DNA from 3 places in the Erwinia pyrifoliae DSM 12163 genome. Region 2 is predicted to be linked to each of the others. Evidence: predicted binding sites of a transcription regulator. Region 2 holds the regulator's gene; each other region holds the start of a gene.
The links. The regulator PurR, encoded in region 2, represses purine synthesis genes. The targets are predictions, from matches to a motif close to CANGCAAACGTTTGCNTG.

Region 1 (5,339 bases), 1.1 Mb from region 2:
CTGAAAAACCAGACGGCAGACGGGCTGTGTTACGAAGTCAGGTACTTGAGCTACATGGCATCAGCCACGGTTCGGCCGGAGCAAGAAGCATCGCCACAATGGCAACCCAGAGAGGCTATCAGATGGGGCGCTGGCTTGCTGGCCGGCTCATGAAAGAACTGGGGCTGGTCAGTCGCCAGCAGCCGACTCACCGGTATAAGCGTGGCGGTCATGAACACGTTGCTATCCCGAATCACCTTGAGCGACAGTTCGCCGTAACAGAGCCAAACCAGGTGTGGTGCGGTGATGTGACCTATATCTGGACAGGCAAACGCTGGGTATACCTCGCTGTTGTTCTCGACCTGTTTGCAAGAAAGCCAGTGGGCTGGGCAATGTCGTTCTCGCCGGACAGTAGACTCACCATGAAAGCACTGGAAATGGCATGGGAAACTCGCGGTAAGCCCGCAGGAGTGATGTTCCACAGCGATCAGGGCAGTCATTATACGAGCAGGCAGTTCCGGCAGTTACTGTGGCGCTACCGGATCAGGCAGAGTATGAGCCGGCGTGGAAACTGTTGGGATAATAGCCCAATGGAACGCTTCTTTCGGAGTCTGAAAAACGAATGGGTGCCAGTGACAGGTTACGTAAGCTTCAGCGATGCGACTCACGCCATAACGGACTACATCGTTGGATATTACAGCGCACTCAGGCCGCACGAATATAATGGTGGGTTGCCACCAAACGAATCAGAAAATCGATACTGGAAAAACTCTAACGCGGTGGCCAGTTTTTGTTGACCACTTCACAAAAAGGAGCTTAAAGGCATGCGCACTCAAAATACACGCAGATTATTTCCCATTTGATGGCTGAATAACCCGCTAATTAACCGTTGTATTCCGCCGCTGGTATGTACGGGTAAATAATGAAAACTTACCCGGTCAGGCTTAGACTGTCAGCATACAGGACTCAGGCAGGAATAATGATGAAACGGCCGATCGCAGCGCTGATAGCGGCGTGGATGTTAACGGGGTGTGCAACCATCGTCTCCAGCGAGACGCAGGATGTCACGCTGCAAACCCAGCCCCCCGGGGTGAAATTTGTGGTGCAGGACGAGAGCGGTAAAGCGGTAGCAGAAGGCTATACGCCAAAAACCGTGACGCTGGAAAAGTCTAACGGCAACTACTTCGGTAAGAAAAAGTATCTGGTCATGCTGGAGCGTGCCGGCTATGTGCCGCAGACGCTGCCGCTGAAAGAGAGCGCGAACCTGTGGTATTTGCTGGGCAATATTCCACTGCTTGGGTTCCCTGGCTGGCTGGTGGTTGACCCGTTCTATGGCGGGATGTACAAAATAGAGCCTCCGCGCCTGCAGGTCGTGATGAGCCGGGTCGGCGCTCGCGGAGCCTGATGATTAAACCAGGCCTGGCCGGATTTCCGGCCAGCTTACTGTGCGGTGGGTTGTACCATGCCCTGTGCGGGTTTGTAACGCTCCAGAAACTGTGGCTGGAAGATGCACATACGGATGGTGTTACGGTATTCACCGTTAATAAAGAACTCGTGGATTAACTCGCCTTCCACCTCAAAGCCCAGCTTGCGATAGATGTGAATCGCCTTTTCGTTCTCTTTATCGACAATCAGGTAAAGCTTGTAGAGATTCAGTACCGAGAAGCCATAATCCATTGCCATCTTGACCGCCTGACTGGCCAGTCCTTTGCCCTGATGACTGGGGGCGATGATAATCTGAAACTCCGCCCGGCGGTGAATATGATTAATTTCCACCAGTTCTACCAGCCCCGCATTGCTGCCGGCATGCTCCACCACAAAACGCCGCTCGCTTTGGTCGTGAATGTGCTTGTCATAGAGATCTGACAGCTCCACAAAAGCTTCATAGGGTTCTTCAAACCAGTAGCGCATCACGCTGGCGTTATTATCCAGCTGGTGGACAAACCGCAGATCTTCCCGTTCCAGCGGGCGCAGTGTAACGTCGTGGTCAACAAATTTGGCACACATAACTCTTCCTGTTTGCAGATGCTGTATTGCCCGCCAAGTATAGTGTTTTGCCGGCAGCAAAAAAACGCGCCGGACGGCGCGTTGAGCTGTTGGCGTCTTTATCGTGCGCCTTGCCGGCGATCAGAAGTTATAGCCAACCACCAGGTAGTAGCCGAAGCCGGTGGATTTCACGGTGAAATCCCCGCCGCCGAAGTTCTGTACCACGCCGTCGTTCCACTGTCCGCCGTTGTGGAAGTAACGCGCAACAAACGAGTAGTGCCAGTGGTCGTAGCCGAGAGAAAGAATATGACTGGAGGCGATGGCATTGCTGGTGCGTGCCGGCCGGGCGTTATCGCCAAGGTTGGAACCCCAGTCAAAGTTGGTGAAGCCAATATAGCTCAGATTACCGCCCCACAGGGTGGTGAGCGGCACAAGGTATTTCACTTTGAAGCGGTAGCCGTCCCAGCTGTCCTCGTTAGTTGCGCCGTAGTTTTCCCACTGATATTTCGCATACAGGTTCAGCGACAGGCCAATGTCAGAATGGGTATCGATGTCGGTGCCCAGCCCCATATACCAGGTATTTTGGCGGTTGGCTTTATTATCGCCCATATCGTAGACGTAGTTGTTGGCGAAATACCACTCTTTGAACGGGCCAAAGCCCAGCTGGGTGCCGGTCAGTTTATCGATAGAGAAGCGTGGTTCGATCTCCATAAAGAACGGGGAACCGTCATCCCACGCGCCTGTGTCATTACCGTTGCCGGTGCCAAAGAATTTCGGCACATCGATATAGCCGTAAAAATCAAACCAGTCTTTATGCGCAAAGGCTTCGTATTCAAGATACACATCGTTACTCAGCTTGGGTCCGAAGCGGGTGTGATAGCTGCCCACCACGTTAACGCTCTGATGCCACCAGTCTGAAACGTATTCGGCGTTACCGGTTTCAGCGGCTGAGGATTGCGTATAAGAGAGCGCGGCCAGCGCTCCGGCGATCATTATTTTATATTTCATTCGTGCTTTTCACATGCTCAGTGACCTGTCTGGCAGCTATCGTTCAGGTCGGGTTGCCGCTTCTACAGGCGAAAATGGGTGGTTACAGCTGTGGCGAAAACACCCGCTTAAATGCTGCGGCAGTGTGCCGCTATCAGCGCTCTAGCAAATAGGTATCACTCGCGCTTGTCAAAGTCTGTTTCATTTCAATTTAGTTAAAGTGTGACTTTAATCACAAAAAAACCATGCAGAGTGAACTTTATCGCTATGGTGCTATTGAGAAGATTTTTTCTCAGGGTAAACGGTTGCCTGGTCATGAATGGGCAAATCGCGCCGCTTTAGTTACTGACCCTATCGATCTGGTTGCGCACCGAACGCGCTAAATAATAAGGTTTTCTTATAAAATAAAGGCCTGGATTGCTGACTGACAGCCAGCCGCCGTCGCGATGGGCGCGCCGACTTGGCCCGTTACTGCTATCGCGCGCTGGTGCGGTAGTTGACGGTCAGATGATTATTGAGGATGGTGAGTACCGGATCCAGTGGTCCCCGCGTCACCGTGGTATAGACAAAGCGGAAAGGGCCGTCGGCGGGAAATGACGACGGCAACGCCTGCTCACCGGACAGCGCGGGCAACGCCATACAGCGCCCCCGGCTGCATAACGTTATTTTCAGGCCAGGCGGTGGAGCGCTGTCGGGGGTAATGCGCCATGCTACCCGTGCGACCACGGCCGATGTGGGAAGCGGCCCGCCAGGCTGTAGCTGGCGACTGGTGATTTCCTGCTGACCGCGAGCAATCACGCCGCCGAAGCTCTGACGGCTCCAGGAACCGCTGTGGCTGGCGTGCACGGCAAGCGGCAGGATCAGCAGCAGGGCAGGCAGCACGCTTTTCACGACTGGCCGCCTATCATCCAGGTCATGCGCACATTACGCTGGCTGTTTATCTCCTGACTTGACAGCACCACCAGCTGCGGGAAGATGCGCCGCAAATAGCGTGACAGCATCAGGCGCAGAGAGGGGTTAACCAGCAGCACCGGCGGGGCTCCAATGCCTTCCTGATGTTGCAGAGCCAGTCCGGTCTGCTTCATCAGGTTTTCCGCAATACCCGGCTCAATGGCGCTGCCGCTTTGTGTGGCCTGCACCAGCAGTTGTTCCAGTGACAGATCCAGCCCAATCACCTGAATGTCGTCATCAGCGGTAAACCACTGATGGGTGATTGAGCGCGCCAGGCGCACGCGCACGCGGGCGGTTAATTCATCGGCATCACTCTGCGCGCTGGCAAATTCGGCCAGCGTGTCGATGATGGTGCGCATGTCGCGGATGGCAATACGTTCGGCCAGCAGGTTTTGCAGCACCTTATGCAGCGTGGTCAGCGAGATCACGCCAGGTATCAGGTCTTCGACCAGCTTAGGTGACTGTTTGGTCAGCTGGTCAAGCAGCTGTTGCGCTTCCTGGCGGCCAAACAGCTCTTCGGTATGGATGCTGATCAGATGATTCAGATGGGTGGCGACCACCGAACTGGGATCGACCACGGTATAGCCCAAAGTTTGTGCCAGCTCGCGCTGCACTTCATCGATCCACAGAGCGGGTAAGCCAAATGTCGGTTCCACGCAGGCCGTGCCCGGTACGTCACCTTCCGCACAGCCCGGGTTGATCGCCATAAAGCGTTCCGGTATCACTTCGCCGCGACCGATCTCAACGCCTTTGAGCAAGATGCTGTAGGAGGTGGGAGAGAGATCGAGGTTATCGCGAATATGCACCGGCGGCGGCAGAAAGCCCATCTGCTGGGCAAACTTTTTACGGATACCGCGCACGCGCGTCAACAGCTGGCCCTGCTGTTCCTGATCGACCATCGGGATCAGCCGGTAGCCGACCTCCAGCCCGAGCACGTCCTCCATCTGCACGTCAGACCAGGTGGCTTCATTGACCTGTGCCGCTTCGGCTTCGGCCCGCGCTTTATCTTCCGCTAATTCCGTCGGGCTTCCGGGACGTGCGCCTGTCTGGCCTTCACGGCCGCGCAGCCACCAGGCGATGCCCAGCAGCACGGCGGTAAACAGTAAAAACACCATGTTTGGCATGCCGGGGATCAGACCGAGCAGGCCGATCACCCCCGCTGCCAGCAAGATAACGCGTGGCGAGCTGAACAGCTGGCCGATCATCTGCTCGCCAACATCCTGCTCGTTGACCACACGCGTGACCACCACGCCGGCAGCGGTAGAGATCACCAGCCCCGGGATCTGCGCGACCAGGCCGTCGCCGATGGTCAGCAGCGTATAGGTTTCTGCCGCCATTCCCGCCGACATATCATGCTGCATAATACCAATCATCAGACCGCCCAGCACGTTGATCACCATGATCATCAGCCCGGCAATCGCGTCACCGCGCACAAA
Region 2 (5,339 bases):
TAGCGGGCTGGCGCTGGGGCAAACCGTGCTGGCAAAAGCCTGTCACGCAGCAGGAATGGCGTTCGACAGTGCACAGGCGCATTCGGCCTTGTACGACACGCTGCAAACGGCGGATCTGTTCTGTGAATTGGTTAACCGGTGGAAACGTCTTGGCGGTTGGCCACTGCCCGCTGCTGCAGAGAGCTGTCCCGGCAACTAACTTAGGGGGGAAATAGCCTTTAATACCTGATGTTCTTCTGTTCAGGGGCTGGAAGCCAAATATGATGGCCTGAGGCAACAGCTCAACGCAATTCCCGGGCGGTGAGTTGAAATCGTTGACGCTGTAAGTGAGGAGGCCGTCAGAGGGAAGCCGTTTGCTCCAGATGAGTGATCAAGCCGGGGTATGGCGAAACGCCGAAGTGAAATGCCAGTCAGTTATTATCACTGACTGGCTTGAAAGTTTCATCACGCCCATTCAGACGCCAGCCAAGGCGATTACTCTGCGGCGTCAGTTGGGTATTTCTGGGCGGTTTCTTTGATCAACTGTTGCAGTTCACCACGCTGATACATCTCGATGATGATATCGCAACCGCCGACCAACTCACCGTCAACCCACAGCTGCGGGAACGTTGGCCAGTTTGCATATTTTGGCATTTCAGCACGAATGTCCGGGTTTTGCAGGATATCCACATACGCAAAACGCTCGCCACAGGCGGAGAGCGCCTGTACGGCCTGAGCAGAAAAACCGCAGCTCGGTAGCTTCGGCGAGCCTTTCATATACAACAGGATTGGGTTTTCTGCGATCTGGCGCTGAATTTTTTCAACAGTACTCATAAATGCCTTCCTCAATACGATACTTCGTGTATAGGCTGTAGCCAGCCAATATTGTAGCTATTCTGACCTGAGGTTGAAAATGACATTTTCAATACTTATCGGGTTTTCACCCGGTTAACGGTCAGAGGATGGTAACAAAATAACATTTTCTTCTGAGCTTTGCTGCATCCGTTGACAAATAGTTAAGGTAACGCACTGAGTTAACAGACTGATTATATATGTTAAACTATCGACCACGGCTGTATTATTGTAACAAAAAAGACCTTACCTTTTGCTCTCCATTTAGTTTAGAATTCTTACAACCTTCTGCCAGCGTGCAGAATTGACTATTTACCCTCGCATTGCTGCCTGCCGCAATGCACGAACTGTTAATGGAAATGATGCGTCTATTCATTACGCTTTTCATGCTCGCTTTCGCTCAGCTATTTTTTAATATGGCGCACGCATCGCCACAGGCTCCTGTTAATGCCGATCGGCACAAAGCTGACCGAAATATCGCGCGCGAAGATGAACGACGCAAAAAACGCCCGGTAAAAGCTTCCACAACCAAAAAAATCAAACAACCTCCGGTAAAAAAAACTAAACAACCCGCACGACCGGCGCAGCTAAGCACGGCGAAAAAACAAAAGTTAAAAAATAAAACCACTGTCGTTAAGCGCCCAACAAAAAAAAGCAACACGGTTAAAAGCCAGTCTGCCTACAAACCCGGCATCAAAAAGACAATAAAAAAACGTTACGGCAGGCAGCGTGCAGATCGTAAGACGGCTCTGTCGGCCCCTATAAAGCTCAGTAATGCGCATCGCATTCGTTATCAAAAAGCGCGTGAAAGCGCAGTGAATAAACTGATGGGCCAGCTGGGTAAACCCTATCTGTGGGGTGGCAGCTCGCCTAAAACCGGGTTTGACTGCAGTGGCCTGGTTTGGTACGCCTATAAAGATTTAGTAAAATTCAAAATTCCTCGCACCGCAAATGAGATGTATCACCTGCGCGATGCCGCTCCGATCAGGCGTGACAGGCTTGAGAAGGGCGATTTGGTGTTCTTCCGTCTCAACAGTAAAAGTCGCGCCGATCATGTAGGCGTCTATCTCGGCGGCGGTAAATTCATTCAGTCACCACGAACAGGTAAAGATATTCAGGTCAGCACACTGGGTGATGATTTCTGGCAAGAACATTACATAGGCGCTCGTCGCGTGGTGACACCGAAGACGGTTCGTTAACCGCTGGCAGACAATTTTCCCGCCGGGCCGCGAGACGAAACGCATTGCTGCCTCGTAATCAACGATTCCGTCTGGACTCATCGTTATCAATTTCGGTAAGTGATTTAACTTCGCCATTACCCACATTGGGTTAACAGTCTGCAATTATTCCTATCGTTAACAGTAAACATCTCGTTTTCTTTGCGCAGCCTTGTTAGAATTCATCCTCTGCGTTGCGCAACGGTGCCAAAATTTGGCTAAGCCAGCACTGCGCGTCCTGTTACGGACAAACCTTACCCCTTCCCGATTCTTTGAGACAGCCCCCAATCATTCTGTCCAGTCGGGAAAAGCCTGCATCCAGGCAAACGATTAACAAACCAGTTATCAGCAGGTTACTGATAACACCAGGAGTAGGATTTTCATGGCAACAATTAAGGACGTGGCAAAGCGCGCGGGTGTTTCTACCACCACCGTGTCGCACGTCATAAACAAAACACGCTTTGTCGCCGAAGAGACGCGTGAAGCGGTATGGGTGGCTATTAAAGCATTGCATTACTCACCAAGCGCCGTAGCTCGTAGCCTGAAGGTAAACCACACCAAAACCATTGGCCTGCTGGCAACCTCAAGCGAAGCACCCTATTTTGCAGAAATCATCGAAGCGGTGGAGCACCGCTGCTTTGCTCAAGGCTATACCCTGATTCTGGGCAATGCGCATAACAATATCCAAAAGCAGCAGGCTTATCTGTCGATGATGGCGCAAAAACGCGTGGATGGCCTGCTGGTCATGTGCTCTGAATACCCGGACGCGCTGATTGCGATGTTAGAAGATAACCGCAATATTCCGATGGTGGTAATGGATTGGGGCAAGTCACGCGGTGACTTTACCGACACGGTACTGGATAACGCATTTGATGGCGGCTATCTGGCGGGGCGTTATCTGATTGAACGCGGGCACCGTGACATTGCTGCCATCCCGGGTCAGTTGGAACGCAACACCGGGGGCGGGCGCCATGCGGGCTTTCTGAAAGCACTGGCCGAGGCCGGGATCACACTGCGTGATGAGTGGCTGGTACAGGGTGATTTTGAACCTGAATCCGGTTATCTTGCTATGCAACAGATCCTGGCGCAGAAACAGCGTCCGACCGCCGTATTTTGCGGAGGCGATATCATGGCGATGGGCGCAATCTGTGCAGCAGATGAAATGGGACTGCGCGTGCCGCAAGACATCTCGGTGATCGGTTATGATAACGTGCGCAACGCCCGATACTTCACTCCGGCGTTGACGACCGTACATCAACCGAAAGAGCGTCTCGGTGAGACCGCCTTTGATATGTTAATCGATCGCATTACCAGCAAACGTGAAGAGTCCCAGACCATTGAGGTTTATCCTTCTCTTATCGAACGACGTTCGGTGGCGGACGGACCTTACCGCGACTACCGCCGTTAATTGCGCATCGGCCCCGGATGCTGTTGCTCGCTCAGCCACTCGGCCTTCAGGGTTTCCGTGCTACCAAGATATTCCAGCAGCCAGCTCAGCGCCGGTGAGGCGCTTTGTTCCGACCAGCTCAGACAGCACGGACTGTCTGGAAAAGGTGAGCTAAGCGCCAGCTCACGCAGTTCGTTTCTCTGCAACAACGGTTGGGCGAAATGGCCCGGCACCATGCCAACGCATAACCCCGCGCCCAGACAATCAAAGGCGCTTTCCCAGTCAGGCACAACCAGCCGCCGCTGATTATCCAGCGTCCATGTTGTGCGTTTGGGTAGCGCGCGTGAGGTATCTTCCAGCACCAGCGAAGGCCACTCGCGTATCCACTCTTCAGTCAGCGGCCCGGGGCGGCTGACTAACGGGTGTAGCGCATTAACCACACAGCGCCAGTTCAGGCTTCCCATATCACGAAAAGCGAAACGCCCGCCAACCGGAACCGCCTGTGTAGCACCTATCGCCACATCCACCCGCCCGTCTGCCAGCGCGTCCCAAACGCCGTTAAACACTTCTGGCATGATATGCAGCTCCATGTCAGGAAAGTGGCGGTAAAAATCCACCACCAGCTGCCGCGTACGCGACGGGCGTACGATGCGATCGACAGCGATATTGAGCTGCCCGCGCCAGCCGTTTGCCACCTGCTGACAGCGGCGGCGCGTGGCTATCATTTTTTTGATGACAAACCTGCCTTCCTCGCTAAATACCCGTCCGGCGTCGGTTAACACCACATCACGATGCCGCCTTTCAAACAGACTTACGGCCAGCCATTCCTCAAGCTGGCGCACCGTATAGCTTACCGCAGAGGGCACACGATGTAGCTCAGCGGCAGCGGCGGTAAAACTTCCGGTCCGGGCCACGGCATCAATAACTTCCAGTGAATGTTCAGACCACATATTTGCCTTCAAAAAAATTCATGTCGATTGACTAATATTAGCGTTTCACAGACTGTCCTGCACGCGATTACACTGCTCAGGCTAAAAATGGACTGATAAGAGTTGATCAACATGTATTCTAAAGGTTTTATGATTTACCTTGCGCTGCTAAGCATGCTGGGTTTCCTTGCCACCGATATGTACCTGCCCGCATTTGGTGTGATGCAGCAAGATCTGCATACTCCAGCCGGGGCTATCAGCGCCAGCCTGAGTATTTTTCTGGCCGGTTTTGCCTGTGCGCAACTGGTATGGGGGCCTCTTTCAGACCGCATCGGGCGTAAGCCAGTACTGTTGATGGGTCTGAGTCTGTTTGCTATCGGCTGTGCCGCCATGCTTTGGGTTAATTCAGCGGCTTCGCTGCTGGCATGGCGATTTGTGCAGGCTGTCGGCGTCTGTGCTGCGGCCGTAAGCTGGCAGGCTCTGGTCGTTGACCGCTACAGCGCTGCCCGGGCCAACCGTGTGTTTGCCACCATCATGCCGCTGGTCGCGCTCTCCCCGGCGCTGGCCCCGCTGTTGGGTGCCTGGCTGTTAGCGCATTTTTCATGGCAGTCCATCTTCGTTACGCTGTTACTGATTACTCTGCTGCTGCTGGTGCCTACCTTGCGCCTGCCATCACCACCACGGGGGGATAAAAGCGCGCCTGAAATCGCCGCTCCCGGTTTTGTAACCCTGCTTAAATCCCCCCTGTACAGCGGTAATGTCGCAATCTATGCGGCCTGTTCTGCCAGCTTCTTCGCCTGGCTTACCGGTTCACCGTTTATTTTGGGTAGTTTAGGGCTTTCACCTGCCGATATTGGCCTGAGCTATGTGCCGCAAACGGTCGCTTTCCTTATTGGTGGCTTTAGCTGTCGCGCGCTTTTAAGTCGATTCGCCGCGCGCAAGATCCTCCCCTGGCTGCTGATGTTCTACAGTCTG
Region 3 (5,339 bases), 370 kb from region 2:
ACCTACGATAAGTCTGAACTGACGCGTCTTAACCACTTTTTCCGTGATTATCGCGCCAATAAAAGTAAAAGCATCGATCCCCACCTTTTCGATCAGTTGTTCCGTCTGCAAACCCTGCTTAATACCCGTAAGCCGGTTCAGTTGATTTCCGGCTATCGTTCGCTGGCGACCAACAACATGCTGCGTGAACGCAGCGACGGCGTGGCCCGGCACAGCTATCATACGAAGGGCCAGGCGATGGATTTCCATATTGAAGGGATCTCATTAAGCAATATTCGCAAAGCGGCACTTTCGCTGCGGGCGGGCGGTGTCGGCTATTACCCGCGCAGTAACTTTGTGCACATCGATACCGGGCCGGTTCGGCGCTGGTAACGTGAAACCCTGCTGCCCTGTGGCGGCCGGCAATGGAGTATTATGAACTATCACATTATCCCGGTTACCGCGTTCGCGCAGAACTGTTCGGTGATCTGGTGCCCTGAAACCGGTGAAGCCGCACTGGTTGATCCCGGCGGCGATGCGCATAAGATTCGACATGAGATCGCCGGCCTGGGCATAACGGTGAAGCAAATCCTGTTGACTCATGGCCACCTCGACCATGTTGGCGCAGCGGCCGAACTGGCCGAACATTACGGCGTACCGGTTGTCGGGCCGCATAGGGCGGACAAATTCTGGCTGGACGGTTTGCCGCAGCAAAGCCAGATGTTCGGCTTCGACGAATGCGCGCCGCTGGCTCCGGATCGCTGGCTGCAGGAGGGGGAAGTCGTACACGTTGGCAACACCGTGCTGGAAGTGCTGTTGTGCCCCGGACATACGCCGGGCCATATTGTGTTCTTCGACCGGGAAGGCCGTTTGCTGGTTTCCGGCGATGTGATATTCAGCGGTGGCGTAGGGCGTTCTGACTTCCCACAGGGCAGCCACCAGCAGCTGATTGCCTCCATCCTGAACAAATTACTGCCGCTGGGTGATGACGTGACCTTTATTGCAGGTCATGGGCCAATGTCGACGCTGGGACGTGAGCGTATCAGCAATCCGTTCCTGCAATAATCGCCGTCAGAAGGTAAAAAAGCCTGCTTATGCAGGCTTTTTCCGTTTACAGCGCTGGTGAATCATGGGCGTGCCGCCATTGCGGCCTACGCACCAAATTACAGTACGGCGGCGATAGCCTCACACAGAGGGGCCATATTATCCGCAGTCATGCCCGCTACGTTAACGCGCCCGGAGTTCACTGCATACACGCCAAACTCTTCACGCAGCCTGAGCACCTGATCTTTCGTCAGGCCGCTGAAGGAAAACATGCCGTTTTGCGCGATAATAAAGCCGAAGTCACCTTTCGCCCCTTTTTCTTCCAGCGTCTTCACAAACAGCTGGCGCATAAGCTGAATACGTTCACGCATGTTGGTCAGCTCCTGCTCCCATTGCGCACGCAGATCGCTGTTGCCAAGGATGGTGGCAACCACCGCCGCCCCGTGTGCCGGTGGATTAGAGTAGTTCGCCCGAATGGTCGCTTTCACCTGGCTGAAAGCGGTGTTAACCACTGCAGCATCGCCGGCAACCAGGGTAAAAGCACCCACACGCTCATTGTACAGGCCAAAATTCTTCGAGTAGGAGCTGCACACGATCAGTTCCTGATGGCTGGCTGCGAAAGCGCGCAGACCTTCGGCATCCTGCTCCAGACCACGGGCAAAGCCCTGGTAGGCAAAGTCAAACAGCGGCAGCCAGCCCTTAGCCAGCGACAGTCTGGCCAGCTGCGCCCACTGTTCGGCAGTCGGATCAATACCGGTCGGATTGTGGCAGCAGCCGTGGAACAGGACGATATCACCGGCCCCGGCAGCATTCAGGCTTTGCAGCATGCCGTCGAAGTCCAGACTGTGGCTGGCAGCATCGTAATAATCGTATTCGCAAACGTCCAGACCGGCGGCAGTAAACACGTTCTGATGATTTGGCCAGCTGGGATTGCTGACCCACACACGTTTCGCGCTAGTCTGCGTGGCGATAAAATCTGCCGCAATCCGCAGTGCGCCAGTGCCTCCGGGAGTCTGCGCAGTGCGTGCACGTTGGCTGGCAATAACAGGGCTGGCGGCGCCGAACAGCAGTTCCTGAGTACAGCGGGCGAAGTCGGCAATACCGTCAATGCTCAGATAATTCTTGGTGGTTTCGTTTTCCAGCAGATACTGCTCAGCTTTTTTAACGCTGGACAGTACCGGCGTTTTGCCGGTTTCATCTTTATACACGCCAATACCGAGGTTGATCTTGTCCGGGCGTTCATCCGAGCGGAACAGATCGGCTAAGCCTAGAATAGGGTCGGCGGGTGCTGCTGCAATACGTTCAAACATAATGGGAGTCCGTTAGATTAATCTAAAGCGAAGTGTTGGCTCAGGTTACCGTCATACATAGGGATTGCCAACCGTTTGCGGCAAAAAACGTCAGGAATGAAGACAGGGAATGAAAATATTGCCCAGTCGCAACAACCGAAGCTCTGAACTCAAGGCCAAAAAAAACGGAGCCGAAGCCCCGTCCGTTAAGCATTATTCCGTAGTTAAACGGCGGAATAATGGTATTTAGAACTGGTAGACCAGGCCAACGCCAACGATGTTATCAGTAGAAATACCGGCAGCACGGGTGAAGTCGTTTTCATCCAGCAGGTTGATTTTGTAATCAACGTAGGTGGACATATTTTTGTTGAAGTAGTAGTAGGTGGCCACGTCGATGTACTTGTACAGATCCTGTTTGCCTACGTTTTCAATCTTCTTACCGACAGACTGCACGTAAGCCAGGGATGGACGCAGGCCAAAATCGAACTGGTATTGCGCAACCGCTTCGAATTTCTGCTCTTTGTTAACCATGCCGTTTACACCTACGCCGCCAACGTTACCTTTGATATAGGTGTTGTTACGGGTTTCACCGTACATCGCCGCAAGGTATACGTTGTTTGCATCATACTTAACGGCGGTCGACCAGGTTTCAGCGGTTTTGCTGCCGTTCGCGAAGTAGGCATTCTGCTGACCGTTGGTGCGATCCGATCTGGTGTAAGCAGCAGATACCGCTACGCCCTCCGGCATTGTATAAGTAACTGAGCTACCCCAACCGTTACCGTTGGCCTTTTCAATTTGACGACCGTCCGAGCTTTCTTCATTTTTACCCTGATACTGCAGCGCGAAGTCAAGACCATCAACCAGGCCGAAGAAGTTGCTGTTGCGGTAGGTGGCCAGACCGTTAGAACGACCCACCATGCCGTTATCAGAATAACCAGAATCACCGCCGAATACCGGCAGGATATCGGTCCATGCCAGTGGGTCATAGCCAACGCCGTAGTTACGGCCATAGTCGAACGCGCCATAATCAGCAAACTTCAGGCCGGCAAAGCCAACGCGGGTTTTAGAACCTGATGTACCTTCTGCTTCGGCCACGTTTGCCTGCACGTTATATTCCCACTGGCCGTAGCCGGTCAGCTGGTCGCTGATCTGAGTTTCACCTTTGAAACCGAAACGAATATAAGACTCATCGCCGTCTGCACGGGAGTCGTCTGAAAATTGGTGACGCGCATCAACTTTACCGTACAGGTCCAGTTTGTTGCCATCTTTGTTATAGATTTCTGCAGCGTTAGCGGCACCCGCTGCCAACAGAGCTGGGATCAATACTGCAAGAATGTTGCGCTTCATCATTATTTATTACCCTCGTTGGAGTTATTTGAACACCTGCCACTGCCAACAACAATTCTTTACAGAACCATGAAGAGAGTTTGGTGTCTTCCTGTGTCTGCAGGCATCTTTCCATTGGTAGCCCGGTTAATCTAGCCCGAAAATGCTACTAATCTCTTATTCTGGTAACAAGAAGAAAAATTGTATTTCAAATTGTAATAAATAAGGAAGTTTGTGAGTCAACTCTAAATTTACAAAAATAAAAAAAAGGCCGACGCAGTCGACCTCAGTATTTATATGAATTTCTTATATTTAATGCAGAGATCAGAAGGTCGCGTTACGTGGAGTACGTGGGAAAGCGATAACATCTCTTACATTTTGTACGCCGGTGACATAAGCGATTAATCGTTCGAAACCCAGCCCGAAACCGGAATGCGGTACGGTGCCATAACGGCGCAGATCGCGGTACCACCAGTAATCTTCTTTATTCAGCCCCATCTCGGCCAGACGAGCATCTAACACCTCAAGACGCTCTTCACGCTGGGAGCCACCGATAATTTCGCCAATGCCCGGAGCCAGCACGTCCATAGCAGCGACAGTTTTACCGTCGTCATTCAGGCGCATATAAAATGCTTTGATATCTTTCGGGTAGTTTTTGACCACTACCGGTGCCTTAAAGTGTTTTTCCGCCAGGTAGCGCTCGTGCTCCGAAGAGAGATCGATACCCCAGGAAACCGGGTTCTCAAACTTCTGGCCGGATGCCAGCAGGATTTCGACGGCTTCAGTGTAATTCACCTGGGCGAAATCGGTCGTTACAAAACGTTCCAGGCGTGAAACGGCATCCTTGTCTACGCGTTCCGCGAAGAAGGCCATGTCATCGGCGCGTTCGGTAAGCACCGCTTTGAAAGCGTACTTCAGCATCGCTTCCGCCAGGGCGGCATTGTCTTCCAGGTCGGCAAAGGCCATTTCCGGCTCCAGCATCCAGAACTCTGCCAGATGGCGGCTGGTATGCGAGTTTTCTGCGCGGAAGGTCGGGCCGAAGGTATAGATTTTCGAGATAGCACTGGCGTAGGTTTCGCCATTCAGCTGGCCGGATACGGTCAGAAACGCTTCCTTGCCAAAGAAGTCTTCATCGTAATTGACTTTGCCTTCCGGCGTACGCGGCAGGTTTTCCATATCCAGCGTTGATACACGGAACATTTCGCCGGCGCCTTCGGTATCAGAAGCGGTAATCAACGGGGTGGAAACCCAGAAGAAACCCTGTTCGTCGAAGAAACGATGCAGCGCCTGTGCCAGAGTATGGCGAACGCGCGCCACCGCGCCAATCAGGTTTGTACGCGGGCGCAGGTGCGCCACTTCACGCAGATATTCGATGCTGTGGCGCTTTGCCGCCATCGGATAGGTATCCGGGTCGTCGACCCAGCCGACCACTTCGACCTCGGTCGCCTGAATTTCAAAGCTCTGACCCTGACCCGGTGATGCAACGACTTTTCCCGTAATCACTACCGAGCAGCCGGTCGTCAGACGTAATACTTCATCCTGATAATTATTCAGAGAATTATTGACGACAGCCTGAACCGGATTAAAGCAGGAACCGTCATAAACGGCGATAAAGGATATACCGGCTTTCGAATCTCTTCGGGTACGCACCCAGCCACGTACGGTGACTTCACTGTCTACCGTAACCCGGCCGTGCAGTAC

Region 1: EPYR_RS04750 (nucleoside-specific channel-forming protein Tsx) is a predicted target of PurR. The motif match lies at 3,247-3,264, and genes of this name have one in related genera.
Region 3: EPYR_RS11330 (amino acid aminotransferase) is a predicted target of PurR. The motif match lies at 2,398-2,415, and genes of this name have one in related genera.

Annotation. Positions count from the first base shown of each region.
Region 1 covers NC_017390.1:1,067,202-1,072,540, forward strand. The annotation lists one part of gene EPYR_RS04735 (IS3 family transposase) at 1-776, shown strand, start outside; gene EPYR_RS04740 (hypothetical protein) at 962-1,384, shown strand; gene speG (spermidine N1-acetyltransferase) at 1,420-1,986, opposite strand; gene EPYR_RS04750 (nucleoside-specific channel-forming protein Tsx) at 2,107-2,973, opposite strand; gene EPYR_RS04755 (flagellar protein FlhE) at 3,427-3,843, opposite strand; gene flhA (flagellar biosynthesis protein FlhA) at 3,840-5,339, opposite strand, start outside.
Region 2 covers NC_017390.1:2,131,739-2,137,077, forward strand. The annotation lists gene rnt (ribonuclease T) at 1-199, shown strand, start outside; gene EPYR_RS09510 (Grx4 family monothiol glutaredoxin) at 475-813, opposite strand; gene EPYR_RS09515 (C40 family peptidase) at 1,194-2,030, shown strand; gene purR (HTH-type transcriptional repressor PurR) at 2,431-3,456, shown strand; gene punR (DNA-binding transcriptional activator PunR) at 3,453-4,385, opposite strand; gene punC (purine nucleoside transporter PunC) at 4,497-5,339, shown strand, end outside.
Region 3 covers NC_017390.1:2,500,162-2,505,500, reverse strand. The annotation lists gene EPYR_RS11340 (YcbK family protein) at 1-372, shown strand, start outside; gene EPYR_RS11335 (MBL fold metallo-hydrolase) at 415-1,044, shown strand; gene EPYR_RS11330 (amino acid aminotransferase) at 1,143-2,333, opposite strand; gene ompC (porin OmpC) at 2,559-3,662, opposite strand; gene asnS (asparagine--tRNA ligase) at 3,963-5,339, opposite strand, start outside.